3 regions of the Roseibium sp. Sym1 genome follow, and region 1 is predicted to be linked to each of the others. Evidence: predicted binding sites of a transcription regulator. Region 1 holds the regulator's gene; each other region holds the start of a gene.

The links. Region 1 encodes PhoB, which activates phosphate uptake and scavenging genes when phosphate is short. Its sites were predicted from a motif close to TGTCATNNANCTGTCAT; they were not measured.
Region 2: O6760_RS10035 (esterase-like activity of phytase family protein) is a predicted target of PhoB. The motif match lies at 5,937-5,953, and genes of this name have one in related genera.
Region 3: O6760_RS03775 (ExeM/NucH family extracellular endonuclease) is a predicted target of PhoB. The motif match lies at 3,623-3,639, and genes of this name have one in related genera.

The regions. Positions count from the first base shown of each region.
Region 1 is NZ_CP114786.1:6,614,564-6,624,507, forward strand. It holds gene O6760_RS30305 (efflux RND transporter permease subunit) at 1-1,080, opposite strand, end outside; gene O6760_RS30310 (efflux RND transporter periplasmic adaptor subunit) at 1,077-2,489, opposite strand; gene O6760_RS30315 (Hsp33 family molecular chaperone) at 2,684-3,658, opposite strand; gene argF (ornithine carbamoyltransferase) at 3,671-4,600, opposite strand; gene O6760_RS30325 (aspartate aminotransferase family protein) at 4,597-5,796, opposite strand; gene O6760_RS30330 (GcrA family cell cycle regulator) at 6,503-7,033, shown strand; gene O6760_RS30335 (DUF1330 domain-containing protein) at 7,114-7,479, opposite strand; gene phoB (phosphate regulon transcriptional regulator PhoB) at 7,592-8,290, opposite strand; gene phoU (phosphate signaling complex protein PhoU) at 8,374-9,069, opposite strand; gene pstB (phosphate ABC transporter ATP-binding protein PstB) at 9,100-9,888, opposite strand; gene pstA (phosphate ABC transporter permease PstA) at 9,909-9,944, opposite strand, start outside.
Region 2 is NZ_CP114786.1:2,180,694-2,190,637, forward strand. It holds gene O6760_RS10005 (aspartate-semialdehyde dehydrogenase) at 1-895, opposite strand, end outside; gene O6760_RS10010 (hypothetical protein) at 1,008-1,145, opposite strand; gene O6760_RS10015 (maleate cis-trans isomerase family protein) at 1,357-2,100, opposite strand; gene O6760_RS10020 (M24 family metallopeptidase) at 2,118-3,260, opposite strand; gene O6760_RS10025 (pyridoxal-phosphate dependent enzyme) at 3,253-4,335, opposite strand; gene O6760_RS10030 (multidrug effflux MFS transporter) at 4,591-5,790, opposite strand; gene O6760_RS10035 (esterase-like activity of phytase family protein) at 6,031-8,244, shown strand; gene O6760_RS10040 (peptide ABC transporter substrate-binding protein) at 8,353-9,944, opposite strand, start outside.
Region 3 is NZ_CP114786.1:829,039-838,982, reverse strand. It holds gene O6760_RS03790 (tetratricopeptide repeat protein) at 1-1,075, opposite strand, end outside; gene O6760_RS03785 (YeeE/YedE family protein) at 1,359-2,510, shown strand; gene O6760_RS03780 (DUF302 domain-containing protein) at 2,617-3,096, shown strand; gene O6760_RS03775 (ExeM/NucH family extracellular endonuclease) at 3,708-8,129, shown strand; gene O6760_RS03770 (SDR family oxidoreductase) at 8,266-9,027, opposite strand; gene O6760_RS03765 (ion transporter) at 9,242-9,944, shown strand, end outside.

The sequences.
Region 1 (9,944 bases):
GTTCAGGAACAGGAACAGGATGGCGACCACAAGGACCAGGCCTGACAGGCCGTTTTCCACGAGCAGTGTGATACGGCCCTCGACCGCATCCGCGCGCACGTCGTATTTCAGGATTTCCAGGGAGCGGGGCAATTGCGGGGTGATCTCGGCCAGGTAGTCATCGACGATCTCGGCCGCCTTCAGCGTGTCGGTCTTTTCCGCCCTGAGGATCTGCAGTTCGACCGCCCTGTCGCCACCGGAGAAGCCCTGGTTCTCGCTGGTGTCGAAATCCCGGGTGACAGTGCCGATATCCTTCACGAGCGTCTTTTCGCCCGAGGCAAAGGACTTGACCTCGACCCGGCTGACCGCGCCCGGCGAGCGTTCTTCGGACAGTGCCCGGATCTGCCGCTCGACGGCACCGTCCAGATTGCCGGCCGGCAGGTCGATGGTGTTGCCGGCGATCTGGTTGGCCACATCCGATATGGTCAAGTCCAGCCTGCGCAATTCGCGTTCCGGGATCTCGACGAGATATTCCGGCGACCTGTAGCCATAGAGCTCGACCTTGTCGATGCCGCGTGCCAGCAGATCGTCCCGGATTTGCCGGGCGAAGATCTTCAGCGCCTGTTCGCCAAAGGGTCCACGCAACGCCAGAGTCGCGACGCCGTCGGTAAAGGTGGAGGCGGACACCACCGGGGTTTCTGAATCCACCGGCAGGGTGGTGACGCCGGAGACCGCCTGCTCGACGTCCGACAGCGCCTGCTGCATGTTGGTGCCTTCGACGAATTCCATCTGCACCGAGGCACTGCCCTCACGGGCATAGGAGACGATTTCATCGAGGCCGTCGATAAAGCGCAGTTCCGGCTCGATCACCTCCAGAATGTTGGCGGCGACATCTTCCGCGCTGGCACCGGACCAGGTGATGGACACCGATATCCGGTCGGTCTTGATGGTCGGAAAGAACTGCGTATTGAGCTTGGCAAAGCCATAGGCGCCGAAAAGCACCATGATCGCCATGATCAGGTTGGCGGCATTGGCATGGCGCACGATCAGTTCGAGGAAGCCGCGGGACCGGTTTGCCGTCATGTCGGAAGACTGCGTCACTGGCCGGTACCGGCGCTCGCGGCGTCCCCTTTCGGCGCCTCGCCAACCGGTGTCTCGTCCGCGGACAGGTTTTTCACCAGCAGGCCCTCGCCGGCCTCCGGGATCCGGGTGGTCAGCAGGACGTCGCCGTCCTCCAGTCCCCCCTCGACAAGGATGTAACCGTCGTCGATGGCCAGCGACCTGACCGTGCGCGGCTCCAGCCGGCTGTCCCTGAGCACGTAGACCGTGCCTTCACCGTAGAATGCGGTCTCCGGGATCCGGAAACTGTCTGCGTAGCTCTGGTCTGACAGGGACACTTCGACAAAGGCTCCGGGACGAAGCGGCACAGTGGTGTTGGACCCGTCGATCAGGGCGATCAGGTCGACGCCGCCACGGGTGCTGGCCACATCCGCACCGATGCGCGTGACCGTTGCCGGGTAGGTCACCGGCTGGTTGCCCAGATACCAGGTCACGATCACGGGGCGGCCGATCACCGTTCCCGTTTCCGCCAGCAAGCGGCCATACTGGTTGTCGGAGAGCGTGAACCGGACTTCAAAAGCGTCGCTGCTGTAAAGCGAGACGATGGCGTCATTGACGCCGACCAAACGGCCCCGCTCGGCGGATTCCGAGCGCACGATGGCATCGAACGGTGCTTTCAGGATCGTGTTTTGCAGCTGGCGCTGCGCGTTTTGCAGGCGCCATTCGAGCCGCATGATCGCAGCTTTCTGCTGGTCGACCCGGGCCTCTTCCAGGGCGAGCGCATTCTGGGCCTGTTCCACCGTCTGCCGGCGCTGCGACACGATCAGCTTGCGGTCGTCCAGCGTCCGCTCCGTGACCGCCCCCTTGCCGAGCAGGTCTTCAGCGCGCTCCAGATCCTTCTGGGCAAATTCCAGCTGCTCCCGGGCACGGACAAGGTTTCCCTGCTGCAACGTGACGCCGCCCTCGCTCTCGACCAGGGCGGCGCGTGCTTCGGCGAGGTTGGCCTCGGCCTCGGTAACGGCGCCCTCGAAATCGAACCGGTCGATGGCGACCAGGACTTCGTCCTGTTTCACGGCTCCGCCCGCCTTGAGGTTCGGATGAACTTCAACGATCTCTCCGGCCACGAGCGCGCGCAGCTCCACTTCCCGCCCGGCCGTCGTCTCGCCGTAGACACTTATCGTCGGAGCATGGTCGGCGGCCGCGACGGTGAGCGTTTCAACCGCATAGCTTGTTTCCTGGATGGGGCGCTTGGGGACGTCCGGCTTCGTGGCGACCAGTGCGTTCATGCCCTTGAAAGCCCCGAACAGGATGGCAAACGCCAGCAGCAGCTGAAGCAACGCCTTGAGAACCAGCGGACCGCGTGCCCTGCGCCGCTCCACCAGCCTTTCGGCGGAAGGCGTCAGGTCGGAGGCGGACTGTTTTCCGGCGTCTGGCTGTAGGGACTGCAACATATCTGCTCACCAAGGCCTTTCGGGCTGTTTTCTGCGCGCACGAGCTAACATTTTGCTTTGCACTGCAAGATTCAAGCCCGGCTTACCTTTGAAGGCAAATATTGGCACGGTGAAATTTGTAACAGAATGTGTCCGGGGGTCGCTGCGGCGACCTCCGGTTACCAAGTATGTACAATCGTAGCGGGCTACGCCGATCAGGCGTCGAAATCGTACCTGCTGCTGCAGAACTCACAGGTGACGACGATCTTGCCGTCAACCGTCATGTGTTCGATCTCCTCCGCGCTGAAGCCGGCGAGCACGCCCTGGATCTTCTCGCGCGAGCAGCTGCACTTGTCCGCCAGGGGCTGGGGTTCGAACAGCCGAACGCCACGTTCGTGAAACAGCCGGAACAGCAACATCTCCACGCTGACTTCCGGATCCGTCAGTTCGATATCCTTGACCGTATCGACCAGCGCCTTGGCTTCCACCCAGGCATCGTCCTCGTCGATCTCGTGCGGGGTGGTGCCTTCCGGCGCATCACCCGGGTCGATATCGGCCTGTTTCATCCGCTCGGGCGCTTCGGGCAGGAACTGGATCAGGATCCCGCCGGCGGTCCATGTCCTGGCGTGGCCCTCGCCTTCCCTGCGGACGAACAGTTCACCGACGCCCAGACGCACCTCCGTCGGGATCTGCTCGGAGCGTTCGAAATAGCGCCGGGCGACTTCTTCCAGCGACACCCCGTCCAGCTCCACCAGGCCCTGGTAGCGCTGCATGTGCCGGCCCTGGTCGATGGTCATGGCCAGATGTCCACGTCCGAGCAGGGTTTCCTGGGTCGCCTTGCCGCCGGCCATGAGCTCTTCCACCACTTCCCTGTCGAAGGTGGCGCAGGCGCGGATGGCGTCAGGCGTCGCGAAATCCACGACCAGCATGGAGACCGGGCCGTCGGTTTGGGTCTGCAGCGTGAACCGGCCATCGAATTTCAGCGACGTGCCGAGCAGGCTGGTCAGGACGATGGCTTCGGCCAGCAGGCGGGACACCGGTTCCGGGTAATCGTGCCGCGCCAGGATGGTTTCCAGCACCGGACCGAGCGCGACCGCTCGGCCGCGCACGTCGAGGGCTTCCACGGCAAAGGGCCGGACTGCATCCAGCCCGGCAGGCGTGATGCCCAGATCATCAAGATTGAGTGCCACGATGGCTCTGCCTCAAGCTGCGCCGAAACACCAGGCCAGGATGCCCTTCTGGGCATGGAGCCGGTTTTCGGCCTCGTCAAACACAACGGAATTGGGACCGTCCATCACCTCCGAGGTGACTTCCTCACCCCGGTGGGCCGGCAGGCAATGCATGAACAGGGCATCGCCATTCGCCTCCGCCATCAGCCGTTCGTTGACCTGATAGGCGCTCAGCAGGTTGTGACGCGATTCCGCGTCATCGTCCCCCATCGACACCCAGCAGTCGGTGATCACGCAGTCGGTTCCCTTGACGGCCTCATATGGGTCCGACGTCACCACAATGGAACCACCCTTGGCCCTGGCGGTGTCGATCAGCTCCTGTGGCGGTGCGAGTTCCGCCGGAGTTGCAACGCGCAATTCGAAATCGAAACGCGGTGCCGCGTGGATCCACGATGCCAGCACGTTGTTGCTGTCGCCGGTCCAGGCGACGCTCTTGCCGGCGATCGAGCCGCGATGTTCCTCGAAGGTGAGCAGGTCGGCCATGATCTGGCACGGATGCGACTGTTTCGTCAGACCGTTGATCACCGGAACCGTCGCCGCTTCGGCCAGTTCCCTGAGCTCGTTATGGTCCAGGATCCGGATCATGATGGCGTCGACGAAGCGCGACAGGACACGCGCCGTGTCGGCAATGGTCTCGCCCCGGCCGAGCTGCATTTCCGCTCCGGTCAGCATCAGGGTCTCGCCGCCAAGCTCGCGCATGCCGACGTCAAAAGAAATGCGGGTCCGTGTCGACGGCTGTTCGAAGATCATCGCCAGCACCTTGCCGGCCAGGGGCCCTTCCCCGCGGTGAACGCCGTTGCGGCTGGCCTTGATCTTCCGGCTGGTCTCCAGGATGGCGCGCAATTCGTCGCCTTCGAAATCGGTCAGGTCCAGGAAATTCCGGTACGTTCCGTTAGCGGTCATCCTGCCGCTCCTTCCGCCAAGCTCGCTTCCACTGCCAGAGCCGCCTGTTCCAGACGCTCGACGGCCAGTGAAATTTCGTCTTCATTCATGGTCAGCGGTGGCATGATGCGCACCACATTGTCGCCCGCCGGCACCGCAAGAAGGCCGGCTTCGCGCGCCGCGCCGACATAGTCTGCCGCCGGCACCACGCATTTCAGTCCAAGCATCAGCCCGTTTCCGCGCACTTCGCCGAGAACCGCCGGATGGCTGTCGACCAGACCGGCCAGCTTCTGCTTGAAACTGAGCCCCTTGCGCTGGACCTCTTCCAGAAAGCCGTCCGCCAGCACCACGTCCAGAACGGCATTGCCGACCGCCATGGCCAGCGGGTTGCCGCCAAAGGTCGTGCCGTGGGTCCCCGGCGACAGAGCAGCGGCGGTTTCCGCCGTTGCCAGGCAGGCGCCCATCGGAAAGCCGCCGCCGATGCCCTTGGCGATTGCCATCAGGTCCGGCGTGACACCGGTCCACTGATGGGCGAACAGCTTGCCCGTGCGGCCGACCCCGGTCTGGATCTCGTCGAAGATCAGCAGGAGGCCGTTGTCGTCGCACAGCTTGCGCACGGCACGCAGGAATTCGGTGGGAATCTCGCGGATACCGCCCTCGCCCTGGATCGGTTCGATACAGATCGCCGCGGTCTGCGGGCCGATGGCGGCCTTCAGGGCATCGAGATCATTTGCGGGAACCTGGTCGAAACCGGGCGCCTTGGGACCGAAGCCTTCCAGGTATTTCGCCTGGCCACCGGCCGCGATCGTCGCAATCGTGCGGCCGTGGAAGGCGCCTTCGAAGGTGATGATGTGGAACCGCTCGGGCTGGCCGTTGTCATAGTGATAGCGGCGCGCGCACTTGATCGCGGCTTCCATGGCTTCGGCGCCGGAATTCACGAACAGGACCTTCTCGGCAAAGGTCGCCTCGCACAGGCGCTGTGCCAGCCGTTCACCTTCCGGGATCTGGTGCAGGTTGGAGATGTGCCAAAGCTTGGCGGCCTGCTCCTGCAGGGCGCCCACCAGATGCGGATGACTGTGTCCGAGAGAATTGACCGCGATGCCGGAACCGCAGTCGAGGAATCGTCGACCGTCAGCCGTTACCAGCCAGACGCCTTCCCCGTGATCGAACGTCAGGTTCGATCTTGCGTAGTTTCCGAATAGTGCCGACGCGGACATAACCTCGTGTGTCTCCTCAACAACGCCCAAACGACCCGACGTCACCCTGACGCGGGCCGACACCTCGTCTCGGTGTCATTGGGCCAAAACGCAACGTGCCGCCTCTTCGGGCGGCACGCAGCGGTTTTCTTATACACCGCCCCCACCATGGACTGTCAATGGAAATGGCGCACAAGATATATGTGTGGGTCCCCGGAGCGGATTTCGTAAAATTCTCAAGGACCTCGGCGAGGGTCTGTCGAGACTTAGGATTTGGTCGTGGTTTGGGTGAAAAGCGCTCAGTTCAAGAAGCGGAAGCAAAGTAAGGGCTATCCCTTTCAAGCTTTCGCGACGCGGAAATGAGCGCTTTTCACCAAATCCCTCCGGGACGCGGCGAATTTCGGCCCCGAGGGCGTCGGAAATTCCTTGTGGTGGGAGACACCACTGCGGACTTTCCTCCTGCTCGGAGACCGAAATTCGACACGCGCCACGACCGAAAACTAAATCTCGACAGACCCTTATTTGGGGAAAAGTCCTTTCATCCCCAACTGGTTTGAGCCGGGCGGTTGCCTGACAAATTAACGTTATTGTAACCTCTGGGTCATCAAACACGAGATCTCGTGAGGCAAATCACCAAGAGGCACTAGATATGCCATCATTAGGCATGCGGACGCGTGCTTAACACGGGGTTAATGGCTGCAACGCAGTCAAAATAAAGGGTGCGGCAATGAGTTGGACGAACGAACGGGTTGAGCTTCTCAAAAAGCTTTGGGGCGATGGCTTGAGTGCAAGCCAGATCGCAGGTGAGCTGGGCGGTGTGACCCGCAATGCCGTGATCGGCAAGGTGCATCGCCTGGGTCTGTCCGGCCGCGCCAAGTCTTCTTCCTCCAGTGCGAAACCCCGCCGTGCACGCACTGCCACACCCGGCAGCGCCGCCCCGAAGAAACCGTCTCATCAGCCGCAGACTGTCGGTGCAACCGCGCTGAAGGCCGATATCGACCCGGTGCCAGTCGTGCAAGCCAAACCCGCAGTGGAGCCGATTGCGGATCTGGTGCCGATCTCGCAACGGGCGTCCATTCTCACGCTCACGGAACGGACCTGCAAATGGCCGATCGGCGATCCTGCAACGGATGACTTCTATTTCTGCGGCCGCCAGTCCGATGCCGGCGTGCCCTATTGCGCCCATCACTGCAAGATCGCCTACCAGCCGGTCGCCGACCGCCGGCGTGACCGCAAGGTGGTCGCCCAGGCCGGTTGACGACCGGGCAAAACAAGGTCCACCCAGGCATTCAAGGCCCGCCTCACGGCGGGCTTTTTTGCCTCCGCGATCCACAGCCTTCAATTGCCGGTCAATTTATCGACCAAAATCGCATTCAGTGCGGAACCTGTCCGGCGCAGCTTGGCAAGTTGCTGAAATTCCGGTGAATTCCAGAATTCACTGGCATGTTCCCGGTCGGGGAACTCGAGGATGAAGGCTGCATCGGGAACCGGGTTGTCACCTTCGAGATGGCCCGGGTTTCCTCCGCGGACAAGGAACTGCCCACCATGAGCGGCAACGAGGTCCGGGACCTTGGCGAAATATTCCGCCATCCAGTCGCGGCTGTGGATCTGCATCTGGCCGATCACGAACGCGGTCATGCCCCCTCCTAACCTGGCGCTGATATCGCAGCCAAGGCTAGTCAATCCGGTGGCGAGAGACAACATTGGCTCATGCCGCGCAGGTCAGCGCCGATGTTTCGCCGTGAACCGCATTCGGCAGGGCGCGCCCAAAAAAGCCCGCCAAAGGGCGGGCTCTTTCCAGGGTCCCTGAAGGTGATCAGGCAGTGGCGGTGAACTGGTCGTTGAAGGCGTAGCCAGCACCGCGCACGGTCCGGATCGGATCCTTGGCCTTGCCCTTGTTGAGAGCCTTGCGCAGGCGCCCGACATGGACATCGACGGTGCGTTCGTCGACATAGACGTCATGGCCCCAGACGCCGTCGAGCAGTTGCTCGCGCGAAAACACACGACCTGGAGACGTCATCAGGAACTCCAGCAGGCGAAATTCCGTCGGCCCCAGATGGACTTCCTTGGCGTTCCTGCGCACCCTGTGGGTTTCGCGATCCAGTTCGATGTCACCGGAGCGCAGCATGGTCGAAACCACTTCCGGGCTCGCCCGGCGCAGGATCGCCCGCACCCGTGCCATCAGTTCCGGCACCGAGAACGGCTTGACGACATAGTCGTCCGCACCGGTGGCCAGGCCGCGGATACGCTCCGCCTCCTCACCGCGCGCGGTCAGCATGATCACCGGCAGGCGTTCGGTATCCTCGCGGGCGCGCAACCGCCTGCAGAGCTCGATACCGGACAGGCCCGGCAGCATCCAGTCGAGAAGAAGCAGGTCCGGCAGGCTTTCCCGCAAGCGGATTTCGGCCTCGTCGCCGCGGACACACGATTCAACCGCGTAGCCTTCCGCTTCCAGGTTGTATCTTAACAGAAGGCTGAGAGGTTCTTCGTCTTCAACGATGAGCACCTTCGGCATGCATTTCGCTCCAAATTCGGCATCCTGCGCGGCCTCCCGGGGCCACGCGCCGGCCGGATCGCTTCCGCGACCGGCGTCAGTGGTTACACGGCACCGGTTTCGTCAACCTTGGCACGCTCTTCCGGCAACCGATCACCCGTCACCATGTAAAAGACGTTTTCGGCGATGTTGGTCGCGTGATCGCCGATGCGTTCGATGTTCTTGGCGCAGAAAAGCAGATGAACGCACTGCGTGATGACCCGGGGGTCTTCCATCATGTAGGTGAGCAATTCGCGGAACAGCGACGTGTAGATCGCATCGATCTCCGCGTCGGCTTCCTGTACGTGACGGGCAGCGTCCGCGTCCTTGCGCGCATAGGCGTCAAGGACCTTCTTGAGCTGTGACAGCGCGAGTTCGGTCATGTGCTCGACACCGATCGCAAGCTTCTTGGACTGCAGATCGCTGTCGATCGCAATCACGCGCTTGGCCACATTCTTGGCCAGGTCGCCGACACGCTCCAGGTCGTTGGCGATCCGGGTCGCGGCGGTGACTTCGCGCAGGTCCTGGCCCATGGGCTGGCGGCGGGCGATGATCTCGATCAGCTTGACCTCGACCTCGTGGTGCAAGGCGTCCAGTCGCGCGTCGTTTGCAATCGTTGCCTTGGCGAGGTCCAGATCCTGCGAAACCAGCGCATGCACGGCATCGGCAAAGGCTTTCTCCGCCAGACCACCCATTTCGGCGATCTTGCCGGCCATCGCCGTCAGTTCCTCGTCATAAGCCGAGACTGTATGTTCAGACATCCCGTGTCCCCTTCAGAAATCGGAAATCGCCTAGCCGAAGCGGCCAGTGATGTAGTCCTGCGTACGCTTGTCTTTCGGATTGGTAAAGATGTCCTCGGTCGGACCTTCCTCAACCAGAATGCCGAGATGGAAGAATGCGGTGCGCTGCGACACGCGGGCCGCCTGCTGCATGGAGTGCGTCACGATGACGATCGTGTAGTTCTCGCGCAGCTCATCGATCAACTCCTCGACCTTTGCCGTCGCAATCGGGTCGAGCGCCGAACAGGGTTCGTCCATCAGGATGACTTCCGGGCTGACGGCGATAGCGCGGGCGATGCACAGGCGCTGTTGCTGACCGCCGGACATGCCGGTGCCCGGTTCATCCAGACGGTTTTTCACCTCTTCCCAAAGACCCGCCTTCTGCAGACTTGAGGCGACGATGTCGTCGAGCTCGGACTTGTTCCTGGCAAGACCGTGAATGCGCGGACCGTAGGCAATGTTGTCGTAGATCGACTTCGGGAACGGGTTCGGCTTCTGGAACACCATGCCGACCTTGGCACGCAACTGCACCGGGTCGACCTTGGGATCGTAGATATCCTCGCCGTCGATCCTGATGGAGCCTTCGACGCGGCAGATGTCGATCGTGTCGTTCATGCGGTTGATGCTCCGCAGGAAGGTCGACTTGCCACAGCCGGACGGGCCGATGAAAGCGGTGACCGAGCGCGGCCGGATTTCGATGTCCACGTCCTTGATGGCGTGGGTATCGCCATAATAGACCTGCACCTTGCTTGCGGAAATCTTGCTGTCGGTCATGCTGTTCGCCCGTTCGGTATTGAGCATCTGGTTCATTGGTTCGTCCCTTACCAGCGGCGTTCAAATCTGCGGCGCAGGATGAC
Region 2 (9,944 bases), 2.3 Mb from region 1:
CGCGGATGCGCGAGATATAGGTCGCGTCCTCGCCGGCGCTCTCGTAAGGCGTGATGTAGCCGCCGTCTTCCTGCTTGTCGATGACCAGGCAACCCGGTGCCTCGCGCAGGATGTTGCGTGCTTCGTCCGCGGTGATCTCGTTTTCGAACTCGATGTTGACGCTTTCCGAGTGGCCGATGAACACCGGCACGCGCACGGCGGTGCAGGTCACCTTGATGGCCGGATCGAGCATCTTCTTGGTTTCGGCCAGCACCTTCCATTCTTCCTTGGTGTAGCCGTCTTCCATGAAGCTGTCGATATGCGGAATGACGTTGAAGGCGATGCGCTTGGTGAATTTCGACGGTTCGATCGGGTCGTTCACGAAAACCGCACGGGTCTGGTTGAACAGCTCTTCCATCGCTTCCTTGCCGCCACCGGATACCGACTGGTAGGTGGACACGACGATGCGCTTGATCTTGGCATGGTCATGCAGGGGCTTCAACGCCACGACCAGCTGGGCGGTGGAGCAGTTCGGGTTGGCGATGATGTTTTTCCTGGTGAAGCCGGTGATGGCATCGGCGTTCACTTCCGGCACGATCAGCGGCACATCGGCGTCGTAGCGCCAGGCGGAGGAGTTGTCGATGACAACGCAGCCCTTGGCGCCGATCTTCGGCGACCATTCCTTGGAAACGGTGCCGCCCGCGGACATCAGGCAGATATCGGTGTCGGAGAAGTCGTAATTCTCCATGGCCTGAACCTTCAGCGTCTTGTCGCCGAAGGAAACCTCGGTGCCCTGCGAGCGGCGCGAGGCGAGAGCGACGACTTCATCCGCCGGAAAGCCGCGCTCGGCGAGAATGTCGAGCATCTCGCGGCCGACATTGCCGGTGGCGCCTGCGATTGCGATCTTGTAACCCATTTTCGAGTAGTCCTTGTCCGTCTCCCCGCTTCGCCGGCGCCCTGTCCTTGTGAATGGGCGTCGCCGGCTCCCGGCGCCTCCCATCCCCGGGGAGGCGGGATGAGCGGCACCGTCAAGCGGTGGTCTTGGTGGTCTTCGGTGTGTGTTTGAGAGCGGTTGCTGCAGACGTCCGGGTCTCGCCGCGCATGAAGGTCGCGCTGGCAAGGGCCTGGGTCATCATATCCAGAATGTCGGCTTTCAGCCGGGTCATCGGGGCTCGCAATCGTCAAAACTTGAGACGGCGGTGTTTTTGCCCGGAAATCCGCGCAAGTCAACAAGGAATACGGTGGAAACGCGCGATTGGTATTCAAGTTGTTGCCTGGAGGATACGGATCATCTGCCGGGCCGCTGTTCTGCGGGCGGCGTGCGACGTGCCGGCAGGCGGGGCAAACACCGCGTGCCGATGAGTTCATGGATGCAACTCAACCGGCGAACAACCGGCCAGGTCCCTGTCCGGCCGTGCCGAGACCGGCGAGGGTCATCATGTGCCAGGCCAGGGCGAGATTGGAGCTGATCACCGGTTTGCCGAGCCGTTTCTCGCAGGCCTCGATCACCGGGAAGGTGCGCAGGTTGGTGCAGGAGGTGAAGACGGCCTCGACCTGCGGGTCGGATCCCACGGAGCAGATCGCGTCTTCCACCGACCCGAGCGCGATCCGCGCGACAACGGCCTCCTCGCCCTGACCGAAGGAGCCGACCCGGACCGGGTCGAGGTCGTTGTCCCGCAACAGGGCGCAGACCGCGTTCGAGACCTCCTCGACATAGGGCGAGACGACGCCGACCCTCGTCACGTTCAGGTGCTTGAGCGCGGCGACGACCGCGCTGGCCGGGTTGGTCACCTTGGCCGAGCCATGCGCCCTTCCGACCGCGGCCGCCACGGCGTCCGCACCGATCACGGTCGCTCCCGAGGTACAGGCGTAACCGACGACACTGAGCGGCGTGTTTCCGGGCAGGAACCCGGCCGCATCCGTGAGCCGGTCCTTCATCAGCATCAGGGTTTCCGGCGTGACGTCCGGCGCACTTTCGATCCTGGTGTGGTAGAGCGCGGCGGCCTGCCGGTGAAAGATTTCCCGGAACTCGCGTTCGATGGTCTCGTCGGCGGACAGCACGATCAGGCCCAGCGCCTTGGTCGTTTCCACGCTGTGATCAATTTCAAACGGCAACTGCATGGGCTTTGTCCACGGCGTCAGGGCGCAATAACGGGAATTTCCGGCGCGGCGGGCGTGCTCAGGAATTCCGGAGAGCCATCACGGATGACGATGTTTTCCTCATGCACCATCATCCGGCCTTCGCCGAGATCGATGCCGGGTTCCAGCGTCAGCACCATCCGTTCCTTCAGGACGGTGTCGTCGAACCCGGTCAGGGACGGGGCTTCGGTCAATTGCATGCCGAGACCGTGGCCGAGCCGGCCGACATCGCCTTCGCCCTGACCGATCGTTGCCGCCATGGCACGATAGAGATCGGCGCAGGTTCGACCCGGCCGGGCAATCTCGGCGGCGGCGTTGACCGCGGCCACCAGGGTTTCATGGGCCCGCTTGACCGTTTCGCCGGCAAAGCCGATGGCGAAGTTGCGGTCGAAATCGCAGAAATAACCGTCCTTTGTGGCGCCGGTGTCGAGCATCAGCACGTCGCCGGCACGCAAAAGCTGATCGGTCGGTGGGGAAATGACGTCGCCATAGCCGCCGGGACCGGCGCCGCCGACCAGGTACGGCACGTCGTCGGCGCCTTTTTCGAGAAGCTCGATCCGGAAGGCGCGAAAGGCATCCTTGAGCGTCTGTCCTTCACGGAACAGGGCCGGTGCGGCGGCGAAACCGTCGGAACCGATCCGGCAGATTGCACGCAGCTTGTCGAGTTCCAGCTCCGATTTCACCTGTCTCAGGGCCTGGACGAGACCGGTGGCATTGACAAATTCGGCGCCGGGAAGGCGTTCCCGGAGCGACCAGAAGTCCTCAAGCGGCATGCGCAGCGAACTTTCCCGGCCCATGGGCATGCCGATCCGGGGATAGTCCTCAAGGAGCCCGGCGAGCAGCGCGATGCCGTCATCCACCGGATGCGGCGCGGAGAAGGTGCGGATGTCGTCCAGCCAGGTGGCGGACATCAGGTGGGCGCCGATCTGCGGGATCACCGCGACCGGCTTGCCGCTTTTCGGCACGACCAGGAACCAGGGCCGGGTCGGGCTCTGCCAGAACAGGGTCCGGAACCCGGAAAAGTAGCGGACGTCCGCTTCCGTGGTGAAAAACAGCGCATCCAGGCCTGCCTGCCGCATGGCCGCCTGGGCGCGCTCTGTTCTCTGCGCGAATTCGCTCTCCGGGAAATCCGGCTCAGCCATCTTCCGGCCCTTCCGACAGGTAACACAGCACCCGGGAATTCCCGGTCAGCTTGAGGGCGTCACGCAAGGCACCCGCATGGTGAAGGACGGCGATGCCGGCGGCTCCCGACGCGGTGGTCGCAAGGCCGTACCCGGCCAGCCACGCGACGGTATCGGCGGCTTCCGCGTCTGAAATGGTGACGAAGTCATCGGCTTCCCGCGCCAGGTATTTCAGTGCCAGGTGGGATGGCTCCTTGCAGTCAAGGCGGCCCATGATCGAGACCGGCCCCGGCGCGGTGACCGGGCGGCCCGCTTCGATGCTGGCGTTCAGCGCGGGGGCATGCTCCGGTTCGACAACGACAATGGTGACATCGCGGCCGCAGGTGGCGCGGGCGCTGACGGCGCAGGCCGCGGCGAGGCCGCCGACACCGGCCTGCAGGAAGACATGGGTCGGCGGCGCGGGGATCTGCCGGGCAATCTCGTTGCCCATGATCAGGTAGCCTTCCATCACGTCCCGTCCTGCATCGGTCATGCCCGGCCAGGTGCTGTCGGGCAGCAGGATCCAGCCTTCTTCGGCCGCCTGCTTCCGGGCGGCTTCCATGCTGTCTTCATAGGTCGCCCCGGCGCGAACCACCTGCGCTCCCTTGTGCCGAAGCCGCACTGCAAAGGCTTCGGGCACGGTTTCGGAAACGAAGACCACCGCCTTCGCGCCGTAGAGCGGTGCGCCGGCTGCCAGGGACAAACCGTGATTGCCGGCGCTGGCGCAGGCGAAGGTCTCGCCCTCCAGGGCCGTTTCGAGGTTCGTCGCCTCACCGTCGCGCAGTCTTTGCCCGGCCCGCTTGGCGATCGCGTAGGCGGCGCCCAGCGCCTTGAAGCTGCCGAGGCCCATACGGTCGCGCTCGTCCTTGATGAAGAGCGCACCGACACCGAGTTCCCCGGCGAGGCCGGGCAGGTCGAGCAGCGGCGTCGGCCGCTTGTCCGCGCTTTTTTCCAGAAAGGCGTCGGCCATCTCCGGTGTTTGCGAAACCGCGCCCTCCGCCAGGTCTGCAGCATCGGGAAGACCCTTGCCCAGCCAGGAATTTTTCAACGCCTCCATGCGGCCCCCGTTGCTTGCCGTCCGGGTGTAGGTCAGCAGCCGAAGCGACGAATGACAAGCCCTGCTTTTCGGAATGACGGTTTCAGACCAGAACATTGTCGTGCGGGGGAGGCAAAATGCGTCTGCCGGTGCGCGAAAGCGCCTTGTCACATCAACGCTGGCGAGGGGATCGACACGGGGGCCGGGCGAAGCCTGCGTGACGACAAAAAAAAGCCACCCGGGTGTATCCGGGTGGCCAATTCGAACCTCAATGCCTCAGGTCGCGGTTCTGCCGCGGGCCTGAGGCCGCAGGACCAGAAGCGCCAGCACCAGGGCGATCAGGGCGCAGGCCGTGACGGCACCGGTCAATGGAAGCGCCGTCCGGTCGAAGAACGGGCTGCAGGCAAAGATCATCACGCCGCCGGCAACCATCTGGAAGGTGCCGCCAAGGGAAGAGGCCATGCCGGCGTGTTCGCCATGTTCCTCAAGGGCCATCACCATGACAGGGGCAATCACCTGGCCGAGACAGGAATTGCCGACGAAGAACAACGCCATCAGCACCGGCAGATCGTCTATTCCGCTCCAGACCAGAAAGGTCAGCAGGGACGTCGAGGCGGCGAATCCGCAGACCGCCAGCAAGGCGACCCGGCCCATGCCAAAGCGCTGGCCGAGAGGCGCCGCGAACTGGGAAGAGGCGAAGAAGCCGACCGCATTCAACGCGAAAACAAGGCTGAAGCCGGTCGGGGTCAGGCCGTATTGCGTCATGTAGACAAGCGGAGCCGCGGCGAGAAAGACGAAAAAGCTTCCCAGTGAAAACCCGCCGATCAGCGTCAGGCCCATGAATTTCGGGTCGCGGAGCAGGTAGATTGCGCTGCGGGTCATGGCGACAAGATCAATGCGGGCACGGCGGTCCGGCGGCAGCGTTTCCGGCAGAAGCAGCGCCATCTGCGCCACGGCGGCCAGGGCAATGATGCCGAGAACGACGAAGATCAACCGCCAGCTGCCGAACTGGATGATCAGGCTGCCTGTCAGCGGTGCCAGCATCGGCGAGACGCTGAAGACGAGCATGATCAGGGCCATCAGCCGGGTCGCTTCCGTGCCGGTATGAAGGTCGCGCACGACCGCCCGCACGATCACCATCGGCGCGGCCGCGCCGAGTGCCTGGACAAAGCGTCCCAGGGTGAGCGCCGATACATCGGATGCCGTCGCGCACAGGAAGGATCCGGTGATGAAAACGATCAGGCCGAGGAAAACGGGGGGCTTGCGCCCGAACCTGTCCGCCAGCGGTCCGTAGACCAGCTGTGCGATGCCGAAAGCGATGAAATAGACCGTGAACGTCATGTGCACCGCGGCGTCATCCGTCTGGAGATCCCGGACGATTTCAGCCATGGCGGGCAGATAAAGGTCGATTGCAAAAGGGCCGACAGCGGCCAACAGCCCCAGCACGACGGCGGAGCGCACGTATCCGATCTGCATGAGATTTCCAATAAAAAAAGCGCCAGAGGCGCGAAGGTGAAGACGTGTAGGGTAAAGCGCTGCAGCGAGCGTGTCCAGATCACTTACAGGTGGGAATTGTCGGCCCGGATTTCAAGTGCCGAGGGCGCGCATCGGGACTGTGGGCATGTCATGAAAGCTTCATGCAAGTGTCACCGATATGGCAAGGACGCCCACTAGCTTGCCGCCACCTTCAACCCAATTCATATGGGAGCTAGTGCAATGGCGAACCTTCGCGGGCGTTTTTTGAAAGGCGTCAGCCTTGCCGTTCTGTTCGGTCTCGGGGCCGTGCCGGCGGCGCATGCCGAGTATTTCGAGCGTATCAATTCCTATCCGGTCTACAAGACCCTGCCGGAAGGCGCCGACAAGGCGACCGAGACCGTCGCGGAGATCATCTACGCTTCCAAGGACGGCCGCACATTGGCCTTCACCGACAGCCCGGGTGAAGCCATCGTCTTCGTCAATGCGGCCAATCCGCTGAACATCCAGCCAATGGCCCGCGTCGCGCTCGGCGGCGAGCCGACCTCCGTCGCCGTTGGTGACAAGGCCGCCTATGCCGGCGTCAACACGTCCGATGACTTTATCAATGCGTCCGGCCACCTGGCCGTGATCGCGCTTGATGGCATGGGCATCACCGCGACCTGCGACGCCAAGGGCCAGCCGGACAGCGTTGCCATTTCCCCGGACGGCAAGTTCCTGGCCATTGCGATCGAGAACGAGCGCGACGAAGACCTCAATGACGGTGTCATCCCGCAGATGCCGGCGGGTCACCTGGCCATCTTCGATCTCGATGAAAACGGCGCTCCGACCAACTGCGACGCGGTGCGCATCGTCGACATGACCGGCCTGGCCGAGGTCGCTCCCACCGATCCGGAGCCGGAGTTCGTTTCCATCAACTCGAAGAACCAGGCCGTCGTTACCCTGCAGGAAAACAATCATATCGCGATTGTCGATCTTGCCTCGGGCGACGTGGTTGCCAGTTTCTCCGCAGGCACCGCGACCGCGGAAAATGTTCCGGTGAAAAAGGCGCGCATGAGCGATGCCTCCGGATCCACCGAAAATGTCCGCCGCGAACCGGATGCGGTTGCCTGGATCGATGACGAGCGGTTCGTCACCGCAAACGAAGGCGACTATGAAGGCGGGTCCCGCGGCTTCACGATCTGGACTGCCGAGGGCGATGTGCTGTTCGACAGCGGCAACCAGATGGAACATCTGGGCATGTCCCATGGCCATTACCCGGCCAAGCGCGCCCACAAGAAAGGCACCGAGCCGGAAGGTGTTGCCGTGGGCGAATTCGGCGGCGAGACCCTGATCTTCGTCAATTCCGAGCGCGGCAACTTCGTTGCCGTCTACAAGGATACCGGCGGTGAGCCGGAATTCGTCCAGCTTCTGCCGACCCATGTCGGTCCGGAAGGTCTTCTGGCGATCCCGAACCGCGATCTCTTCGCCGTTGCCAACGAAGTCGACGAGGACGGCGTACGCGCGCATGTCTCGCTCTACCAGTATGGCGCGGACACGCCGTCCTATCCGTCCATCGTCTCGATTACCGACCCGGAAAAGGGCGCGCCGATCGGCTGGGGCGCCCTGTCGGCCCTGGCCGCGGATCCTACCGACGCCAACAGGCTCTATGCGGTCAGCGACAGCTTCTATGACGATGCCCGCATCTACACGTTGGACATCTCCTCGAAGCCGGCGAAGATCAGCTCCTACGTGACCGTCACCGGGTTCAACCAGTCCAAGCTGGACCTGGAAGGCATTTCCGTTGCCAGGGACGGCGGCTTCTGGCTTGCGTCCGAAGGTCATCCGGAAAACGACCGCCGTCACCTGCTGCTGAAGGTCGGCACCGACGGTGCGGTCCAGGAAGAAATCACGCTGCCGCAGTCGCTGATCGACCAGGCGCAGCGTTTCTCCTTCGAAGGCGTGGCCGAATTCGAGATGGATGGCCAGACGCTTGTGGCCGTTGCCGTTCAGCGTGAATGGAAGGACGACCCGAAAGGCATGACCAAGCTGGCCATTTACAATCCGGCCGAGAAATCATGGGGCTTTGTCCATTACCCGCTCGATGCGCCGAAAAGTGCTGCCGGCGGCTGGGTCGGCCTGTCGGAAATCGTTTCGCTCGGCAAAGGCAGGTTCGCCATCCTGGAGCGTGACAACAAGGGTGGTGAAGACGCCGCGATCAAGCAGATCACCACCGTTTCGCTGGAAGGGGTAACCCCGGCAGCCCATGGCGAGGAGCTTCCGGTCCTGGAAAAGGCCTTCAAGGTGGACCTCCTGCCGGCGATGGCGAAAGGCAAGGGCTGGGTCCTGGACAAGCCGGAAGGCCTGACCATCACCGCCGACGGCCGCCTGATCCTGGTGACCGACAATGACGGTGTCGACGACGCGCCGGGCGAAACCCAGCTGATCGATCTCGGCCCGGCCTCGCGCCTGAACTAGAACCACGGTTTCCGGTCTCCCAAGACCTGACCAAGGACCCGGCAGCCTCTGGCCGCCGGGTCTGTTGCTTGCGGAGCAGCGTGTTGACGCCAGCCCGCGTCCGTCTTCTCACCGGGGCGTCCTGTAGAGATTCTTCGAATACCAGTTCTGCTGGGCGTTCCTGACCGGCCAGTTTTCGACATTGCTTTTCAGCAGGTAGGACCCGGAATAGTCATAGACGGGAATGACCGGCACATCGTCGGCGAGAATTTTCTCGATCTCCGTATAGAGCGGGCCGGCCTCCGGAGCTGTTCGGGCCTGTTTCAGGAGCCTGGAGACATCGGGGTTGGCGTATTTTCCGTCATTGTATCCACTGTCTTCGCCGAGCAGGTCGAGGAAGGTCGACGCCTCGTTGTAATCGCCGCACCATGCTCCGCGCGCCATGTGGAAGTCCTGCCGGGAGCGTACTTTCAAAAAGTCGTTCCATTCGAGTTCGCCGATCCGGGCTTCGACGCCGAGTTTGGTCTGCCACATCCGCGCGATCGCTTCGGCGATTTTCTTGTGGGCGGACGAGGAATTGTAGAGATAGTTGAAGGCAAGAGGCTCACCGCCCGTGCCGTACCCTGCTTCCGCGATCAACGTTCTGGCCTTGTTGTCCCGTTCCGTCTGGCTGAGGACGGCCAATTCGGTCTCGGGCGGATCGAACCCTGCAACTTCGGTCGGGGTGAAGGAATAGGCTTCTCTCTGGCCGCCGGCCAGAATCTCGTCGGTGATGACACGCCGGTCGATCGCGAGCGAAAGCGCCTGCCGCACACGCCTGTCCTGCAAGGCCTCCGGCGCACTGGCCGACATGTTGAAGACGAGGTAATAGTTGCAAAGACGCGGAAAACTGACCGTTTCGTCGGGATAGTTCTGCCGTATCCGCTCGTAAAAGCCGGCGGGAACGTCCGTGCGGTCGACCTCACCCGCCAGAAACAGCGTCACACCCTCGTTTTCGTCCGGGACGACGCGGGCCACGACCCGGTCCAAGATGGTTTCGGCACTGTCCCAGTAAAGCGGGTTGCGCACGCGTACGGACCGGGCGTCCGTCTCGTGAGATTCGAGCGTATACGCGCCGTTGGAGACGATGTTTTCCGGATGTGTCCAGGCCGCGCCGAAGGTTTCCACCGCTTCGCGCGGGACCGGAAATGTCACGGTGTGCACGGTCATTTGCGGAAAGTAGGGCAGCGGCGTTGAAAGGCGGACCTCAAGCGTGTGGTCGTCCACTGCAGTCACGCCCAGGGCCTCGACAGGTTTTTGGCCGGAGGTGATTGCGTCGACGTTTTCCAACGACATCAGTTCGATGAACCACTGGTAAGGGGCATTCGTGGCCGGGTCTGCCGCACGGCGCCAGGCATAGACAAAATCCTGTGCCGTGACCGGATCGCCGTTGGACCATCTGGCCGTATCACGCAATCGGAACCGGTAGGTTCTTTTGTCGCCGGAAAGGTCGTAGCCGGTCGCGACCCCCGGGACCAGGTCGCCGTTTTCATCCTGGTTGAACAGTCCTTCGAAGAGATCGCGGATGATGTCGCGGCCGGCGACGTCCGAGGCCAATTGCGGGTCCAGCGATGTTGGTTCCGACGGAATCCGGTAAGTGAATGTCTGGTTGTCGGCGAGCGGTTCACCTGTTGCCGGATGACTGCCTGTCGCGGCAGCAACCCCGGACAACAGTCCAGTCC
Region 3 (9,944 bases), 910 kb from region 1:
TGGGCAGGCCGGCTTCGGCGCAGATGTGGCCGATATCCGTTTCGCTCTTGGCCCGCTGTTTCAGCCCGGCCAGCAGCCGGTCCGCGCCCATGCGGCGGCCGCCATTGAGCAGGGCAAGCAGGTAATGAAGGTCGGCAAAGACGTTGCAGCCGTCTTCCGCCCGCTTGTCGGAGAGGAGCGCGAGCTCGTCCCAGCGGGCGCCTGTGTCGACACCCTCCAGTTCCAGCCGCACCAGCAGGGAGGCGGCATTCGAGATGTCGCGGTAGTCGTCGGTCTTGTCCTTGCGAATGTCCGTGTCGTAGAGCGCCAGAGCCCTGTCCGCTTCGCCCTGGTCCAGATACATCAGGGCCAGGTGCCACCAGACGTGATAGCCGAAGTTGTTGCAATGGGCCCAGCCGTCCGGGTGGTTCTCCAGCCAGCCGGCGCCTTCTTCGGAGCGCCCGGTCATGTCATGCACGTGGGCGACCGCGTGCAGCCCCCAGGCGTCGTCGCGGGCATATTCCAGGCCGCGCCGCCCCGAGGCTTCCGCGAGCCTGTAGTCGCCGGTTTCCTCCAGCGAGAAGGCGCGGCACCCCATCAGGTAGCCATAGGCGGGATGGTTTTCGTCATAGGCGGAGAAAACGCGTTCGATGGATTGGCGCATGCCGGTCGAGTCACCGAGCACGAAGCGGATGGCATGCACCAGCTTCATCGTGAGGGCATCCTCGGGAACCTTGACCAGCGACGCGTCCAGAATGTCCGCGGACCGGCTGGGAAACCCCTGCAGCCAGGCGTCGAGCGCGTCGACGACCGCCGTCTCCCGGTCGGTCAGGCCGGTCTGCATCGCGGAGGCGCGGGCAATCGACAGGCATTCGCGGGCGGTGGCATAGAGTTCCTTGCGTCCGAGCAGCAGGCAGAACAATCCGCGCGCCGCGTGGCCGAGGGCGAAGTCCGGCGCAAGGCCCAGGCAGGTTTCAAGATGCTGTGGAGTTGTCTTGCCATGGGCCAGGAACGCCCTGACGGTTTCATTCCAGGCCGCGAGCGCGTCCTTGTCAGACAGTGTTAGGTCATACCCGAATTGATCACTCAGACGCATAACTGGCCTTTTCGTTTCCCGGGCCGGAGTGCCGGAATCCGCATCTTCGCGGGATTCGACAGGTTTCAGGCCGATGAATTTCTAACGCTAAAATTCCGCAGGCTGCACTTGAACTGCAAAACACAAAAAGGTGTTGGCAATGTGTAGGCGATCAAAGGGTAGTTTCGTTGCGAAATTATGGCCGTCCGAGGGCAGGGCCGCGTGCGCGTTCCCTTGATCGCGACAGGCTCCCGTTCCATAAGGTCGGTCGATGGCCGGCAAACACGTTCGCGCGGACCCCAGGATGACCATGACCATTCAGAAATCGCAGCTTGTTGTCGCCGCTATTGCCTGCAGCCTGCTCGGCCTGGTTGCCCTCGGCGCCTATGGCGAGGCCGGGGCGCGTCAGGCGGCGGCAACCCTGATCGGCGGGCTGGCGGGCCTGTCCCTTTATCATGCCAGTTTCGGGTTCACGGCGGCCTGGCGGCGGATCGTCACGGAAAAACGCGGCGCGGGCCTGCGCGCGCAGTTTGTCCTGATCCTGCTCACCAGCGTGGTGTCCTTTCCGCTGATCGCCTGGGGCAGCGGCTTCGGCTGGCCCACCGGCGGCTTCGTTTTCCCTTTCGGCATTGCCGCGGCGCTGGGAGCGTTCATGTTCGGTCTCGGCATGCAGCTGGGCGGCGGCTGCGGGTCCGGCACGCTGTTCACCGCCGGTGGCGGTTCCACGCGGATGATGATCACCCTTGCGGCCTTTGTCCTGGGATCGGTCGTCGCGACGGCCCATTTGCATCTGTGGGGCCGCCTGCCGAAACTCCCGGCGGTCTCCCTGATCAAGGAGTTCGGTCCTCATGGCGCCTTTCTTTTGACCGCCCTGGTTCTGGGCGGGTTTGCGTTGCTGACGGTATGGATTGAGCGAAGGGAACACGGCGAGATCGCTGCGCCGCGCCCGACCCAATCGTTGCTCAGGGGGCCCTGGTCGCCGATGCTGGGGGCGATCATGCTCGCCATCGTCGGCATCGCGACATTCGTGGTGGTCGGGCGGCCCTGGGGCATTACCTCCGCGTTCGCGCTCTGGGGCGCCAAGACCTTCCAGACGATCGGAATCCCGGTTGAGAACTGGCCCTACTGGACCTGGCAGCCCGCCGCGCTGGAAAATTCCGTATTGCGCGACACCACTTCCGTCATGGATTTCGGCGTGATCCTCGGCGCCATGGCAGCCGCGGCGCTGGCGGGACGTTTCGCGCCGGTCTGGCACCTGAACCGCCGCGATGTCCTGACCGCGCTCGCCGGCGGTCTTTTGATGGGCTACGGCGCCCGTCTCGCCTATGGCTGCAATATCGGCGCCTATCTTGGCGGTCTTGTGTCCGGGTCCCTGCATGGCTGGCTGTGGCTCGCGTTCGGTTTTCTCGGCAGCCTGGCCGGCACCCGTTTGCGCCTGAAGCTGGGGATGGGCTGAAGCTGGCGATAGGCTGACAGCAGCGCACACCGCATTGTGAGCCGCCCGTGAGCAGAAGGCCGCTAGGGTTCCCGCAATCGTCTTACTGTTAGCGGGAGTTGGAAGCATGCGCTTGTTGATCTTGTATGTCGTGATGGCCCTGACGACCACCGGGATCTCCCGGGCCGAGGGACTTTCCGAACGGGAAGGCTGGCGGGTCGTACCGACCGACAAGGCCTTCGAGACGCTGGTCGAAGACCTGAAGACGGCCATCAAGGCGGACAAGATGGGCCTGATCACCCAGGCAAGCGCTTCGGCGGGAGCCAAGGGGCGCGGCATCAGCATTCCCGGCAACCGGGTCATCGGCGTCTATCGCAACGATTATGCGGTGCGCATGCTGGAGGCATCCGTCGCGGCAGGCATCGAGGCGCCGATCCGGTTCTATGTCACCGAGAACAGTGACGGTACGGCGACCCTGTCCTGGAAAACGCCGAGTTTCGTGTTCGCGCCTTACATGGACGAGGGGGGAGAGGCTTTGGCGGCGCTGGCCGCCGAGCTGGATCTTGTCTTCCGGTCCATCGCCGACGGGGCTGTGGCGTCGAGGTAACAGGTGACCCGCTTGCGCATCTGTTGGGCAGACGAGAACGGATTTTGGGCTTGTGCAACCGCATTTGCGGCCTCACATTAATCATGTCGTCAACAACTGAAAGGAGGTGTGCCCATGTCTAATGAGTATCGGAACGTGGCCCATGTGTCTGGGCGGAATGGAACGATGCCAGAGCAGCCTCTGGTATTGAACGGTTTCGCTGGGATTTGATCCGGACTTTGTGTCACGTCGATCTCATGGGAGGGCCGCTTCGCGGCCCTCTTTTGATTCCGAAGTCCGGTCGGTAAGGTGGCTGCCGGTGAATTTTTCCACCTTGTAAAAATTTTTTCAGTTGTAGATTTTATTTAGAAAACCTTAAGTCGCATTACGTATGCGTAATTTTGACAGATCAAAAAACCTCCATTTCTCCAGCCGCTTGGAGGGAACGGTTGCGCCGCCGAACAGTGGCGATTGTTGAGCTTTTCTGATTATTTCACGGCTAAAGCATTATTTTTCCAGCTAAATTTCGCTTGTCCATGTGGTCAAATGTCAGAAGACTGACACAAAGTTGACATGGGGCATGGACTACCTACCGCCCCAGATCCGCATCGGCAGTTTGGGGAAAATCTATCATGAGCTGGCATTTCCGTTTTGGCCTCATCCTTGGCAACCGTCATCCGAATTTTCTGGAAGGCACCGACTGGTCCGACCTCATTCTAGGTTTCGGTGGAGATGACGTGATCGAGGCCGGCGGCGGCAACGACACCGTCCTCGCGGGCCGTGGCGATGACTGGATCCATGGTGGTGCCGGCAACGATTACCTTGACGGCGGCCGCGGCTTCGACACAGCGGCGTTTGACGGCTCGATCTTCGACTACGACATCAACCTGTGCCGCGGCTGGTTTTCCTCGACGGCCCTCGTCACCCGCTTCGGCGACGATGGCCGCCCGGTGGAGGTCGACTACCTGAAACGCGTCGAGGCACTGCATTTCGCTGAGGAAGACTACACGCTTTACCTGGATGGACGGAACAACGCGGTGCTGGCGCTGGACGACGCTGCCGCCACGGATGAAGACACGGCGCTGACCCTGACCTTCGACGATCTTCTGGCAAACGACACCGACTTTGACGGGGACACGTTGACCGTCACGCAGGTTGACGCCTTGAGTGGCCTGGGCGCGGTGATCTCGGTTGTCGACGGCAAGGTGATCTACAGCCCCGCCGGCGTGTTCGATGCGCTCAAGGAAGGGGAAACCGTCACGGACAGCTTCAGCTACACGGTGGATGACGGCCATGGCGGCAGCTCCACGGCAACCGTGAGCGTGACCGTGACCGGTACCAACGATGCCCCGGAACTTGAGCTGGTCCCAAGCGTTGAGTTTGCCGAGAACGGCTCGGACGTGGTGGCGACCGCCACTGCCAGCGATGTCGACAGTGACGGTGTCGGATTTTCCCTGTCCGGCGACGACGCGGCGCTGTTCACCATAGATGAAACCACCGGCGAGATCCGGTTTGTCGCGGCACCGGATTTCGAAATGCCGGCCGACGCCGATGGCGACAATGCCTATGAGCTTGTTGTCACCGCGACGGACACGGAAGGCGCCACCGATGCGCAGGCGGTCACCGTCAATGTCACCGACGTGGTGGAAGTCCCGGAGGTCGATGCCCGCATCAACGAGTTCCACTACGACAACGCCGGCACCGACACCGGAGAATTCGTCGAGATCCGCACGGCGGCCGGCGATGACGTCTCGTTTCTGGAAATCGTCCTGATCAATGGCAACAACGGGTCGCAATATAATCGCATCGGTGTTTCCGGCCTCACAATGACCAGTGACGGCACCCATGACTATTACGTCTGGGAGCTGCCCACGAACGGCATGCAGAATGGGGCACCGGACGGGCTGGCGCTGGTCAATGGCGGTTCGGTCCTGGAGTTTCTGAGCTACGAGGGCGAGATCGAGACAACGATCGACGGCCAGTCCGTGACCTCGACCGATATCGGTGTTGCCGAGACCGGCGGGACGGAGATCGGCCAGTCCCTGCAGCGCAACGACGATGACAGCTGGAACGAGGCCGCCGCCGAAACGAGGGGCGCGGCCAACGAGGCACCGGGCATCGAACTCAACGCCCGGATCAACGAATTCCATTACGACAATGCCGGCACCGACACGGGCGAATTCGTCGAGATCCGGGTGAATGCGGGAGCCGATGTCTCGGCCCTCGATGTGCGCCTGATCAACGGCAATGGGGGAGCGCAATACAATCTTGCCGCTGTTTCCGGCCTGACCATGACCAGCGACGGCACCTTCGACTATTACGTCTGGGACCTGCCTTCGAACGGCCTCCAGAACGGGGCGCCGGACGGCATCGCCTTGGTGAATGACGGCGAAGTGGTCGAGTTTCTCACCTATGAAGGGGTCATCACCACAACGATCGAAGGCGTCGAGGTGACCTCGACGGATGTCGGTGTCGCCGAAAGCAGCGACACGGCGGCGGGAGAGTCCCTGCAGCGCAACGAGGACGGCTCCTGGAGCGAAGCCGCCCCGGAGACAAAAGGCGCTGAAAACGCAGGTGGGACCGGTCCGCTCATTGAGGCACGCATCAACGAAATCCACTACGACAATGACGGTACCGACACCGGCGAATTCGTGGAGATCCGGGTCAATGCCGACGCCGATGTCGGCGGCCTCCAGGTGCAGCTGATCAACGGCAATGGCGGGGCCAGCTACAACAGCGTCGATGTTTCGACGCTCACCATGACCAGCGACGGCACCTATGACTATTACGTCTGGGACCTTCCCTCGAACGGCATCCAGAACGGGGCGCCGGACGGGGTTGCCCTGGTCAACGGCACGGACGTGGTCGAGTTCCTCTCCTACGAGGGAGAGATGACGGCAACCATCGCCGGCACGGAAGTCACTTCCACCGACATCGGTGTGTCCGAAAGCAACGCGACACCGGCCGGCCAGTCCCTGCAGCGCAACGAGGACGGCTCCTGGAATGCCCCAGCGGCGGAAACCAGGGGAGAAGCCAATGACGGCGGCACCGGCGGCGAACCGACGGCCCGCTTCATTTCGGAGATCCAGGGCACCGGTTCCGCGAGCCTGCTGGTCGGTGACTATGTGCTGGTCTCGGCCGTGGTCACCTACACCACCGCCAACGGCTTCTTCCTTCAGGAGGAGGATGCCGATGCCGACGGCGACATCCTGACGTCGGAAGGCATTTTCGTTTTCACCGGCGGCGAGCCGTCCGTCGTGGTCGGCGACACGGTCGATGTTGCCGGCACCGTCGAGGAATTCTTCGGCATGACCCAGCTGGGCAGCGCCGAGGTGACGAAAACCGGCACGACCACGCTGCCGACGGCTGCGGCCATCCAGCTGTCCCAGGTTGCCACCAATTACGAACAGTATGAGGGCATGCGCATCTCGGTCACCTCCGGTATCGAGAACGAGCGCGTGACCATCATCGAAAACTTCAACTTCGACCGCTTCGGCGACATCACCGTCAGCGCCGGCACACAAACCCAGGCAACCCAGCTCTATGATGCCCAGACTGAAGCCGACGAAATCGCGGCCCATGTCGACGGCAACATGAACAACCGTCTGGTGATTACGGACGGCACATCCAGCCAGAACCCGGACAGCTACGGCTACGTCGCCAACAACACCGCCGGCGACGACGGCGACGGCATTCTGAGTGCCGGGGATGATTTCTCCGCCGGGGGGCCGACGCTCCGTCTCGGGGCGGAAATGAACTCGGCGATCGAAGGGGTGCTTACCTACGAGTTCGGCGAGTACAAGGTCCTGGTCGACGGCACGCTCGACATCGACGAAGCCACCAATTCCGGCGCCCGCCAGGACATGCCGGACGATGTCGGCGGCGAGATCCAGGTGGCCAGCTTCAACGTGCTGAACTATTTCACCACCTTCTCCGGCGGCACCGGCCCGAACGGCGATCTCAGCCCGCGCGGCGCCGACAGCCAGGCCGAATTCGATCGGCAGACCGCCAAGATCGTCGACGCGATGATCAAGACCGGCGCGGAGGTTTTCGCGCTGCAGGAGATCGAAAACAACGGGTTCAGCGATGCGTCCGCCATTGCCGCGCTGGTCGACGCACTCAATGCCAGGGCCCTGGTGGATGGCACCGGAGCTGTCTATGACTACGCCAACCCGCTCGGCGGCGACGGCTTCCTCGGCACGGATGCGATCATGACCGGGATCGTCTACGACACCACGCAGTTGACGCTTGTCCATGCAGAAGGCCTGGTGTTCGGGGAGACCTCCGCAGCGGACACCTATGCCATTGCCGAGTTCCTGAACACCTATGTCTCCTCAAGCGATCAGGTCGGCGATTTCCAACGCAACCGGCCGAGCACGATCGCGACCTTCCGGGATGCCAATGGCGAGGTCTTCACCATCGCCTCCAGCCACTTCAAGTCCAAGGGCGACAGCAACCTGCAGGATCTGGCCGACGGTGTGCAGGCGGCCCTGGATGGCGGCTCGGTGCCGGCAGGCGAGGTCGCGGCCGTGCAGGCTGCGCTGGACGCGCTGACCGCCGATCCGAATTTCGACCAGGGCAACGGCCAGGGGTTCTGGAACCAGGTCCGCGCGGACGCGGCCGGTGAACTGGCCGCCTATCTGGAGGGGGGCTATGCCGACGCTCTGGCGGGTCTCGGCATTGCCGACCCGGACTATCTGCTGATGGGCGATTTCAACGCCTATGCCGAGGAAGATCCGGTCCAGGCCGTGCGCGACGATGCCGGCTACACCGACCTGATCGACCAATTCCTCGGCCAGGACGAGGCCTACAGCTACGTCTTCGACGGCCAGCAGGGCACGCTCGACCAGGCCCTGGCCTCCGAGTCGCTCGCCAACCAGGTGACCGACCTGACCGAATGGCACATCAACGCCGACGAGCCGGATCTCCTCAACTACGACCAGGATTTCAACGATCCGGGCTTCTACAACGAAGACCCTTTCGCGGCCTCCGACCACGACCCGGTCATCCTGGGCCTCAATCTCGGTGCTCAGGGCGACGCACTGCTGGCCTGATCACAAGCCGTTGGAGACATGAACGGCGGCCACTGGCCGCCGTTTTGGTTGCATGTTCAATCCCAGTCGTCGTCATCCAGGCTCAAAAATGGTCTGCTTCACGAAGCAGGCAAACCAGGTGGCGAGACGGAGGGGCTCACACAAGTCCGACCGATTTGCGCACATCCTCGTCACGCAGGGAGCAGTCGACGCCGCGATAAGCGTCGCCGGCATCCGTGCACAGCCAGGAGATCGCTTCGCCGACCCATTCGGCAGGGATGTGGACGGAGGGATCGAGCTGGCTGACCGGGTTGATCCCGGACGCCTTGATGTCGACCTGCATCCGGGTCGCAACCGTGCCCGGGCTGAGGCCGACCACGCGCAGGCCCTGGTCTCCGAATTCCTTGTCGGCGCAGCGTGTCAGCGACAGCGCGGCAGCCTTGGAGGCGCAATACTGGCTCCAGCCTTCAAGCGCGCCGGTGGCCGCGCCCGAACTGATGTTGACGATGGTCCCGGCGCCCTTTTCCAGCATGTGCGGGGCGACCGCGCGGATGCCGTGATAGACGCCCTTGACGTTGATATCGATGACCTGGCCCCAGGCTTCCGGATCGGACGCTTCGATGCGGGCGATCGGCTCGATCACGCCGGCATTGTTGACCAGGATGTCGATGCCGCCGAAGGTTTCGATGCAGAACCGGACGGCCTTGTCGACGTCGTCATAGCTGGCGACATCGCAGGTAACCGCCGTAGCCTCGGCGCCGCTTTCCCGGATCTCGGCGGCAATGCGCTCGATGTCCTTGGCCGAGCGGGCGGCCAGAACGACCTTGGCGCCGTATTTCGCCAGGCTGCGGGCGGCGGCTTCGCCGATGCCCCTGCTGGCGCCGGTAACCAGGGCAACTTGCCCCGACAAATCAAACATGTAACGTCCCCTGCTTGGTCCGGCACTCTTGGCCGGTTTTGATCTTCTGCGGACCATAATGCGGCGGTCGCCAGGAATAAACAGCCTGATTGCAACATGCTCCTGCAGCATTTGCACGAATGCCGTCCGCGATCCGACTGGATAATTGACTTTTGCGGCGCGCTCGAGTGGTTTGAACGCAAGGCGTGAAAAAGCGAACGAAGGGGCTGACCTGATGGCAGCGGAAAAATCGGCGGTCCAGACCTTCCTGCGGCAGATGTATTTCGGCCATGGGATCAAGCCACGGCTGTTTCGCTATGCCTTGCTTGCCTTCGACCTGATCACGATCGGCTATTTCATCGTGTCGTCGGTCTACGATCCGGCGCGTCTGCACCATGAGCTGGACTACGTCATTGCCGCGGTTCTGCTGCTCGATTACCTGGCGCGGCTGGTGGCCTCGTCGCGGCCGAGCCGGTATCTCTTCACATTCACCTCGCTGGCCGATGTCGTGGTCATCGCCTCTCTGATCGCGCCGGCCTTCCTGGAGAATTTCGCCTTCCTGCGCGTGGTGCGCATGCTCCGGCTGATGCGCTCCTATCACCTCCTGAAGGAACTGCGCCAGTCTTCGAAATGGTTCCGTCGCAACGAGGACATTCTCCAGTCGGCGATCAACCTGATGGTGTTCATCTTCGTGGTGACCGCCATCGTCTTCGTGATCGAGGATGACCGGAACCCGAACATCAACAATTATCTCGATGCGCTCTATTTCACGGTCACCACCCTGACCACGACCGGTTTCGGCGACATCACCATGACCGACAGCGTCGGCCGGCTGATGACCGTGATGATCATGATCTTCGGCGTCGCCCTGTTCCTGCGGCTGGTGCAGACCATCTTCCGGCCGACCAAGGTGAATTATGCCTGCCCGGACTGCGGCC